Linked DNA regions of Filimonas effusa. The protein of the gene in region 1 interacts with the protein of each later gene in a pairwise test. Links are inferred from orthologs where the notes say so. Each region holds a gene or a part of one and is shown in the gene's direction. Other genes may lie near its edges.

Region 1 (5,417 bases):
GCTGTTTGCCCGGCAGCCTGCTGTATGGTTTTACCTGGTGTTCCGGCGGCTACTTCCGTAGCTCCCTGTACTTTTAACCCGGCTATAGTTGTGTGCTGTCCGGCTCCGGCCTGGGGTATTGCAACGCCTTTGCCGCCAGCAACCTGATTTTGATTGGTTACCGGTTTAGCACCAGCAATTGAATTGACTGCCGGCCTGGCCGCTGCCGGTACATTGGGCTGCGATGCGCCGGCCGGAGCACCGTTTTTTGGCACCGGATTTCCTGCTGATACAACCTGGTGCGATCCGGGCGTTGCTGCAGCAGCATTAGCTGCTGCCTGATCAGCCGTATTTTGTTCTGAAGTATTTCCTGTTGGTACACCGGTAGTTTGCGCCTCTTCAACATTATGCGCATTGGCATCAACGGCTTCAGCAGGCGCAGGAGCTGTTTCCTCAGCACGGCCTGCATCATCTGCCATCACCGATTGCAAACTCGCGGCCTGTGGCTGTTGCCCCTGACTTTGCGCGTTGTCAGCTACAGCAGCCTGAACCTTGGGCTGTTTATCTCTCGTCCATCCGCTGCCTATCCACATGCCAATGCATAACACAGGCACCAGTAATAACAACAGGCCGGTACGGGAGGTCAGCGCCGGCCGTTTTCTTTGGAGAACGGTTTCATTATAACGTTGTTTAATATCTTCCAGCGATTCCGAATACTTGATATGGGATTCAGCTTTTTCTTCTTTTAAGCCGGTGGCGGGTCCCGTAGTTACCCTTACAAACGTATCATCAGGCTTTGTTTCATTTACATGGCGCTGCGGCATTGTTTCAGACGTGCCGGCAGCAGGATGCCCCGCTTTGCTGTCCCACGGTTTGTTGAATGAAGTTCTATCATCCTTTTGGGATGAGATCTTATCATCGCTGGCAGGCACCGCGCCTGCATCGCGTACAGGTAAATTGCCTGGAATCGAAGTACTGGTTTCTGCATGAACAGGGGAGGCTTGGGCCTCTTCAACCTTGCGCCAGTCGGCACGAACCCTTATACGCGGTTTAGGTGTATGTAAATGCGAATCGCCCCGGGCGGCATCGTTGCTTGCAGCGTTACCGGCAGTACTATCCTGTGCAATGCCGCTTATCGAAGACCGTGCTGCCTCCTTTTGTGCAAAACCCTTTATTGGAGAGAGCGCCTCACTTTTTTGTGTAATGCCGCTCATCGAAGAGGATACTTCACTATTTAAAGAGGATACTTCATTATTTTCTGAAGTGCCTTTCATCGAAGACGAGGCTTCATTTTCTTTGGCTGATGCGCTTTGATATTTGGACGCAGGCGGTTTCCAGAGGATAGTAGCCAGGTCCTCCGCTTCAGGCGCATATGGCTTCAATTCTGCTATTTCGCAGGGGTAACGCCAGGCGGCGCTTTTACCATCAACCCATACCAGGTCGTAGGCTTTTAAACCCATGGCTATCAGTTCCTCAGCACTGTAAGGTCCCGTTTCCTTGTTGTTTCGGAGCAAACGATATGGTTTCATAAAATGCAGCTTTGTCTATATAATGCGATAGTCATGCCTTTTATTGTGAAAGATTCGTTAACGGCCGCATAAAAACCGGCATTATTTGTGGATAAATGCGCCTTCAAAGCCCTGATGGCCACGGTAAAAAACTTATCTTCGCCATTCGTCCATATGGGCTTTTTTTCAGATTAAACCATATTTTTCAGGAACAAAACAGTTAATGGAAGAAAATCTTTTGCCACAGGAAACGAGCGACAATGACCGTATCATCCAGGTAAATATTGAGGAGCAGATGAAAACTGCGTATATCGACTATTCAATGTCGGTTATCGTAGGCAGGGCCTTACCGGATGTACGTGATGGCTTTAAACCGGTTCACCGCCGCGTTTTATTCGCCATGAATGAATTAGGCAATAACAGCAATAAACCTTACAAAAAATCCGCACGTATCGTGGGTGAGGTAATGGGTAAGTATCACCCGCACGGTGATAGCGCCATTTACGACACCCTGGTAAGAATGGCCCAGGAATGGAGCTTACGCTATACGCTTGTTGACGGTCAGGGTAACTTTGGCAACCAGGACGGCGACGATGCGGCGGCCATGCGTTATACAGAGGCCCGTTTACAGAAACTGGCCGAAAGCATGCTCCAGGATATTGAAAAAGAAACTGTTGACTTCCAGCCCAACTTTGACGACTCTCTTGAAGAACCCAGCGTTCTCCCCACACGTATCCCGCAGTTGCTCGTAAACGGCAGTAGCGGTATCGCCGTAGGTATGGCCACCAATATGATGCCCCATAATCTTAGCGAAGTGGTAGATGGCTGTATAGCTTATATCGACAACAGGGATATTACCATTGACGACCTCATGCAGTATGTGAAAGCCCCCGATTTCCCAACGGGTGGTATTATCTTCGGCATGGAAGGTATCAAACAGGGTTTCCATACCGGTCGCGGCAGGGTAGTATTACGTGGCAAATGCACCGTAGAAACCAAAAACAGCGGCAGGGAACAAATCATCATCAACGAAGTACCTTACCAGGTAAACAGGGATGCACTTACCAACCGCATCGGTCAACTGGTCAATGACAAAGTGATTGAAGGCATCGCACATGTGAACAACGAAAGTAACATGCGCGAAGGCACCCGTATTGTGGTTACCCTGAAAAGGGAAGCCGTATCACAAGTGGTGATCAACCAACTGTTCAAATACACTGAACTGCAGACAAGCTACGGTATCAACAACGTAGCTATCGTAAAAGGCCGTCCCAGGATCCTTAACCTGAAAGATCTTATCTCCGAATTTATCGAGTTCAGAATGGAAGTCGTTATCCGACGTGCCAAATATGAACTGCGTAAAGCAAGGGAAAGAGCACATATTTTACAGGGTTACCTGATTGCACTTGATCACCTGGATGAGGTGATCAGCCTGATCCGGAACTCTTCGACACCTGAAGCCGCGAAAGACGGTCTGATCAATGCAGGCTGGGGGATCGATGAAATTCAGGCCAAAGCCATCCTGGAATTACGTCTCCAGCGCCTTACCGGTATGGAGAGAGACAAGATCAAGGAAGAATTTGATCAGCTCATGATATTGATCAATCGTCTTGAAGAATTGCTTGGTAATGAAGGTTTAAGGTACGATCTCATCAAGACAGAATTACTGGAAGTAAAAGAGAAATTCGGTGACAAACGTAAAACCGAGATCCAGTACATGGCCGATGAAATGAGCATCGAAGACCTTATTGAACAGGAAGATGTGGTGATCACCATTTCTCACCTGGGTTATATAAAACGTACTTCTGCAACAGAATACCGTCAGCAACGCCGTGGTGGCCGTGGCGCTATTGGCAGCAAAACCAGGCAGGAAGACTTCGTAGAACACCTGTTTGTAGCATCTACGCACGACACCATGATGTTCTTTACTGAAAAAGGACGTTGTTACTGGCTTAAAGTATATGAGATCCCTGAGGGTGAAAAGCAAGCCAAAGGCCGCGCTATTCAGAACCTGATCCAGCTGCCACAGGACGATAAGGTGAGAACCATTATCGACGTGAAAAAGCTAAGCGATAAAGAATTCGTTGAAAGCCATTATATTATCCTTTGTACCAAAAAGGGTATCATCAAAAAGACCTTGCTCGAAGAATTCAGCAGGCCACGTGCTAATGGTGTAAACGCTATTACCATCGTGGAAGGAGACGAGCTTCTTGAAGCGAAAATGACCGATGGCAACAGCGAGATCATGCTGGCTATTAAGAGCGGCCGTGCCATCCGTTTCCCCGAAGAAAAAGTACGCGCTACAGGTCGTGGCGCCATAGGTGTAACAGGTATCGAATTGGAAGAGGAAAAAGACGAAGTGATTGGCATGATATGTGTCAACAGGGAGGATACTACAAAAACAGTGCTTGTAGTAAGTGAAAAAGGCTTCGGAAAACGGACACCTGTAGATGAATACCGCATCACCAACCGCGGTGGTAAAGGCGTAAAAACGATCAATGTTACCGAAAAAACAGGTCAACTGGTCGGTATCATGGATGTTCAGGAGAAAGAAGACCTTATTATTACTTGTAAATCTGGTATTACCTTACGTACAGCCGTTTCCAGTATCAAGGAATCAGGTCGTGCCACACAGGGCGTTACGCTTATCAAGTTAGACAACAGCGACGAGATAGCAGCTATTTCTAAAATAGAAGAAAAAGAAGAGGTAGAAGAAGAAACAGCGGAAATGGCAGAAGGTGACGAAACAGCAACAGGCGAAGAAAATGCAGGTCCTGATGCCGCCGGAGATACAACAGACACAACAGAGGAACCAACAGAAAACAACTAACCAATATTTTAAAATCTATTTGACGATGAAAAAGCTACTAATAGCAGCATCACTTCTCGTAGCAAGTCAGGCAGTAAACGCTCAGAAGCTCGACGGCGTAAATAAATTCTTCCTGCTGAATAAATATGACGAAGCAAAAACGGAAATCGACAAAGTTTGGGCTGATCCCAAAGCAGAAGAGAATCCCAAGGCTTTACTTTTAAAAACAAAAGTATACGCTGAGTTATATCTCGATTCTGCTATGAAGGTGAAATACCCCGACGCAGGTAAGGTTGCATACGAAACCTTCGTAAAATATATAGCGAAAGATACCGCCCTTAAAGAACTGAAGGAGGATAACGGTATGCGCGCCGTGAGCATCATTTACTCCAACAACTTTAACGAAGGCCGTAAAGCTTTCAGCGATAGCAAATGGAACGATGCACTTGGCCATTTTACTATAGCAGAGGAAATGGGTGACCTGATCTCCAAAAAGAACCTGGGTAATAACAAGCAAAACATCGACACATTTACCGTGGTTTATGCCGGTTATGCCGCTCAGAATGCTAAAAACACCGAGCGTGCGCTGTATTACTACAAAAAGTTCGCTGCTGAAAAGATCGGTGGAAAGGACTTCGTAGAAATCTACCGTTTTATCCTGAACGACGCGCTCGAGCATAAAAAAGAAGAGGATTTCAAAAAATACCTGGCCCTGGCGAAAGAATTATATCCTTCAGAAGCAACGCTTTGGAGCGCATATGAAATGGAATACCTGACCAAAAATGCGAGCGTTAAAGAAATGCTGGAGAAATATAAAAAAGAAGATGCTGCAGGTAGCTTAACCGGCAAGCAATACGCCAGCTATGGTGAAATGTTCGCAAACGCTTCTAAAGAAGAGTTCGACAGCACTGAACTGTTCAATGTTAAGTCATCTGCTTCTGAAGCTTTTGCAAAAGCATTCAAAACAGAACAAAACGGCGTTTATGCATTCAACGCGGGCGTAATCCTGTATCAGCAGTTCAACCTCCTGGAAGATAAATTCTATGCTTTACGTGGTGCTGATGCCGGTTTAAAAGCAAAACGCGACGAAGTTGAAAAACAGGAAAAAGCACTGGCTGATT
Region 2 (5,124 bases), on another replicon or contig:
GGGGAATGCTGATGGCTTTGGTAAAAAGGCCATCATTCCATCCCGGCTTATCTGCTGCCAGTACTTTTACGAATTTGTAGTCGTTGCCAAGCGAAGGTTGTTTTACATGAATGGAGCTTGCCGTATACCATTCTTTGTTATATCCCCAGGAAACATAGAATTCCCCTTTTTTCCCTGGTTGAAACTGTTGGGAAAGGGATTGGTTCTGGGCCTGGGCCGAAGGGGTATGCCATGTAAAAGCAGCCAGCATACCAACGGCTGCCATAAGTACAGATCTGTTCATCTTTGGGTTGTTGAGCAATTAATGATTTAATGCTCTACAGTTGGTTGGGTTACAAAGTCTAATGCCGTAAAAACTACGACGAAACCAGTGCAAAGGTTTTACGCCGTTATGTTTTCAAGGCAGCAAAAGCGCGAACTAGCGAAACAGCAGTTCACAAGGTTTTAAGCCGGTATGTTTTTTAAAGGCAGCAGAAAAATGCGAGATAGAAGAGTAGCCGAGCATTGCTGAAACATCGGTTACGCTTAATCCTTTCTCATAGAGCAGGTATTTGGCATGCTCCATCCGCTGCTGCTGGTAAAAATCGAAAATGGTAGTTCCGAACACCTCTTTGAAACCTTTCTTGAGGTAACATTCGTTCATAGCCACTTTACGGCTTAGTTCTTTGATAGTAATGGGATCGCCAATATGACGAAGCAGTATTTCACGGGCCAGGTAAATACGCTCGCGGCCGGTTTCGTCGGCCAGGAACTTACAAACAAAGCCTTCTTCTTTTTCGTCGACCAGGCATTCGAGGCTGTACAACAGCAATTCATGCACTTTGGCGTTCACAAATATATTTTCCATGGCGCCGGCATAGCTATGATTTAAAAGAGCATCGAGGGAAACCCTTTTGCGGCTGCACACGGGGAAGATCTTGGTAAAGGAATGCGGATGCTTGAATGCCAGCACTTCATCTTTCCGGCTCACCAGTTTTACATTGTGTACAAACTGATGCAGGAAGGTGGCGGAAAAGTGGAACGAGAAAACGTCCACTGTTTCATGGCTGCCGCTGCAATTCTGCGTTGGCAATTCTGCACACTGGGAACAGCTTTTCTCGAAGCAATATTTGTTCGCCGTTGTACAGTAACGCAGTTCCAGGAAGTTTTCTTCCGGTTTCTGGTCGTTATAATGGTATACCAACATGCCCGTATCTTCACTCGTCCATTTCTGCTGGGCATAATATCTCCTGATCACATATTGAATGGAGCCGGGAATATGTTGTTCTTTAAGATGCAACAAGTTCATACTCGGTTCAATAGTATTCCTATGCGCTACTTTCAGTATATCCAAAACTTGTAACATGATTGCGCAAATTTAATGTATCTACATGTAACATTCGACGAGGTTACACCGGGTATACCCCATTTCTGGCAATAAAATGACGAAAAGAGGCCCATTGGGACAGGGGGAAGGGATATTTCCACATACTGTTCACAAACCTGTTAAAACGTCAGTTTAGGCAGGGTTTTTAGTTATAAACCCCTTAATTTTTCGTAGTTTTGCAGGCTCTCATTCTATAATAACATACAACTGTTCATATTTATATCTATCTATGAGTGAAGAAACGATGAACGTGGAAGCCCCTGTACAAAGTGGTTATGGTGCAGACAGCATTCAGGTGCTGGAAGGGCTGGAAGCGGTACGTAAAAGACCGGCCATGTATATTGGTGATGTGGGTGTTAAAGGTTTACATCACCTTGTGTATGAAGTAGTTGACAACTCTATTGACGAAGCCCTCGCCGGCTGGTGTAAAAATATTGAAGTTACTATCCATGAAGACAATTCCATCAGTGTTCAGGACGACGGGCGGGGTATCCCTACCGGCATGAACACCAAGGAACAAAAAAGCGCCCTGGAAATAGTAATGACAGTACTTCATGCCGGAGGTAAGTTTGATAAGAATACATATAAAGTTTCCGGTGGTTTGCATGGCGTGGGTGTGAGTTGCGTTAACGCATTGAGCACCGTACTGCATGTAACCGTACACCGCGAAGGAAAGATCTTTGAACAGGAGTACCGTACGGGCATTCCCCAGTATGATGTACGCGAAATAGGTGTCAGCGAGCTTACCGGCACAAAGGTACATTTCTGGCCTGACGGATCTATTTTCCAGACCACCCTCTACAATAAGGACATTCTTGAAGGCCGTTTGAGAGAACTGGCTTTTCTTAATAAGAAGATCAGCATTACCCTTACCGACCTGCGTGAAAAAGACGAACAGGGTAATGTTTATGTAAAAAACTTCTACAGCGAAGGCGGTATTGTTGAATTCGTAGAATTGCTGGATGCCAACGGGAAACGCACACCGCTGATACCTAGCACCTTATATGTAGAAGGACATGATGCCAACAGTAATGTCGCCGTTGAGGTTGCCATGACCTACAACGATGATTTCAAGGAGCATATCTTCTCGTACGTTAACAATATCAATACTATAGAAGGTGGTACGCACGTTACCGGTTTCCGCCAGGCGCTGACGAGGGTGTTTAAATCGTATGGCGACAAACAGGGTCTTTTTGAAAAGGCCAAGGTGGAAATTGAGGGTGACGACTTCCGGGAAGGTTTAAGCGCCATTGTTTCGGTAAAAGTGCCGGAGCCACAGTTTGAGGGTCAAACCAAGACCAAACTGGGTAACAGCGATGTTAGCGGTATTGTGCAAACCACGGTAGCTGCTGCACTGCAAAATTACCTGGAAGAGAATCCCAAGGAGGCTAAAAACGTTATTTCCAAGATCATATTGGCGGCCCAGGCCCGTGTTGCGGCTAAAAAAGCACGCGAGATGGTACAACGCAAAACCGTTTTAACCGGTGGCGGCTTACCTGGCAAGCTGGCAGACTGTTCGGAACGTGATCCGGAACGTTGCGAATTATACCTTGTGGAAGGTGATTCGGCAGGTGGAACGGCTAAGCAAGGCCGTGACAGGAGCCACCAGGCTATCCTGCCGCTTCGGGGTAAAATCCTTAACGTAGAAAAGGCTATGGAGCATAAAATCTACGAAAACGAGGAAATCCGCAACATTTTCACTGCCATGGGTGTTACAATTGGAACGCCTGAAGATCCTAAAGAACTGAACTTAAGCAAATTACGCTACCATAAGCTGATCATCATGACGGATGCCGACGTGGATGGCTCGCATATTGCTACGTTGATCCTAACGTTTATTTTCCGTTATATGAAGGCCCTGGTAGAGCAAGGCCACGTTTACCTGGCGCAGCCGCCGCTGTACCTGATTAAAAAGGGTAAAGAACAGGCATACGCCTATAACGAGGTACAAAGGAAAGAGCTGGTAGATCGCATCTCCGGCGGTAAAGAAGACAGTGTCACGATTCAGCGATATAAAGGTCTTGGTGAAATGAATGCCGATCAGTTATGGGAAACAACCATGGATCCGGCCCGCAGAACGCTGAAAAAGGTAACTATAGAGAGCTTGGCTGTTGCTGATGGCGTATTCAGCATGCTCATGGGCGATGAAGTTGCTCCCCGCAGGGAGTTTATTGAAACGCACGCCAAATACGCCAAAATCGATGCTTAATACTGCTTATGCGGTATGGCATTCTTTTGGAAAACAGCCTATTTTTACTAATTTTTTAAAATCAAAGACAAATGGACACATCAAAAATGATCAAGGCATATTGCTTAAAGACTAAGGAGAAAGATGTTCCCTTACAGGATGCAGTGATTTCTAAAACAGCTAAAGGCGGTTATATTGCTAAAGGTCATGATGGCAAGGGTAATAAAATGAGTGCTATCCTGGGTGAAGCAAAAGCGCTTCAGGCAATCGCTGACGGCGTAGCCAAGAAAGACTTCTAGTCTCGGGGCAGACACACAACTTTATAGAAAAGCGGCTGTATCTTTTCAGATGCAGCCGCTTTTTTTATTCTTGCTTTTGCTAAAGATTGCTAAAAAAAGAAACATTTTTAAAGAAGCTTTTGAGAAGCTTTAAAGATGCTTTTAGGATGCTTTAAGACAGCCTTTTCAAAATCGCCGCTTTTTTTAGCAATCTTTAGCAAAAACGGTGAAAATATTTTCTATTGCTTATCGCCTATCACTCCTTTTTTCATCAGATCCAGGAAACGATGCATATCGTTCATGTCTTTGATATCATCGACCACCAGCAGGAAGTTTTTAGCAGATTGCTTTAACCGCGCCTTATTGGTTCCTGTTTGCAAATACTGAAGAATATTTTTAAAGAGATCGGATTCAAAATAAGGAGAATCGTTCTTGTTGATAAAGTAACAACGCAACGTATCCTCTTTCAGCGCCATTTTCTCGAATCCCAATGATACTGCCAGCCAGCGGCAGCGCACCGTTGTGAACAGGTCATCTACCGATTGGGGCATGGGACCAAACCTGTCGAGCAACTCCTGGTGGAAAGCCTGCAATTCTTCGTCCTTTTCGCAGTTATCGAGACGTGTGTACAAAGACAGCCGTTCTGTAATGCTTTCTACATAAGAGTCGGGGATAAGCACTTCAAGGTCGGTATCGATGGTACAATCGCTGACGAAGTCATCCTGTTTGCTGATCTCTTCTTTGAACAGCTCTTTAAACGAAGTCCGTTTCAGTTCCCTGATGGCCTCGTCGAGGATCTTCTGGTACATTTCGAAGCCTATATCGGCCATGAAGCCGCTTTGTTCACCACCGAGCATATTACCTGCGCCACGGATATCGAGGTCGCGCATTGCTATCTGGAAGCCGCTGCCGAGGTCGCTGAACTGCTCGAGCGTTTGTAAACGCTTGCGGGAATCGGTAGGCAAAGTACTTACCGGCGGCGCCAGCAGGTAACAGAATGCTTTCCTGTTACTGCGTCCTACCCTGCCTCTCAACTGGTGCAGGTCGCTTAAGCCAAAGTGATGCGCATTGTTGATAATAATGGTATTCACATTTGCGATGTCGACGCCGCTTTCCACAATATTGGTACAGATGAGGACATCATATTTACGGTCGATAAAGTCGAGGATCCGTTCTTCGAGTTCTGCGCCGTCCATTTGACCGTGTGCATAGGAGATACTCAGGTCGGGGCATAAAGCCTGTATGAGGCCGGCCATTTCCTTTAATCCCTGTACCCGGTTATGAATAAAGAA

Evidence for each region. Proteins that work in one complex are often made in the same cells at the same time.
Region 2: the proteins of gyrA (region 1) and gyrB interact in binary tests that used the Escherichia coli proteins (3 or more experiments, as listed by UniProt). The link is inferred for Filimonas effusa from one-to-one orthologs.

What each region holds. Positions count from the first base shown.
Region 1 is NZ_SDHZ01000001.1:1,295,277-1,300,693, forward strand. The notes cover bases 1,339-4,517. They hold gyrA (DNA gyrase subunit A), read left to right. Parts: upstream 1,339-1,710; coding sequence 1,711-4,317; downstream 4,318-4,517. Other genes in these bases: ESB13_RS04745 (RodZ family helix-turn-helix domain-containing protein), read right to left, coding at 1,339-1,508; ESB13_RS04755 (hypothetical protein), read left to right, coding at 4,343-4,517. Outside these bases: more of ESB13_RS04745, read right to left, coding at 1-1,338; more of ESB13_RS04755, read left to right, coding at 4,518-5,417. UniProt on the Escherichia coli protein: A type II topoisomerase that negatively supercoils closed circular double-stranded (ds) DNA in an ATP-dependent manner to maintain chromosomes in an underwound state.
Region 2 is NZ_SDHZ01000002.1:774,766-779,889, forward strand. Bases 1,200-4,085 are described here. They hold gyrB (DNA topoisomerase (ATP-hydrolyzing) subunit B), read left to right. Parts: upstream 1,200-1,595; coding sequence 1,596-3,575; downstream 3,576-4,085. Other genes in these bases: ESB13_RS14440 (helix-turn-helix domain-containing protein), read right to left, coding at 1,200-1,345; ESB13_RS14450 (hypothetical protein), read left to right, coding at 3,647-3,853; mfd (transcription-repair coupling factor), read right to left, coding at 4,072-4,085. Also shown: ESB13_RS14435 (hypothetical protein), read right to left, coding at 1-283; more of ESB13_RS14440, read right to left, coding at 419-1,199; more of mfd, read right to left, coding at 4,086-5,124. UniProt on the Escherichia coli protein: DNA gyrase negatively supercoils closed circular double-stranded DNA in an ATP-dependent manner to maintain chromosomes in an underwound state.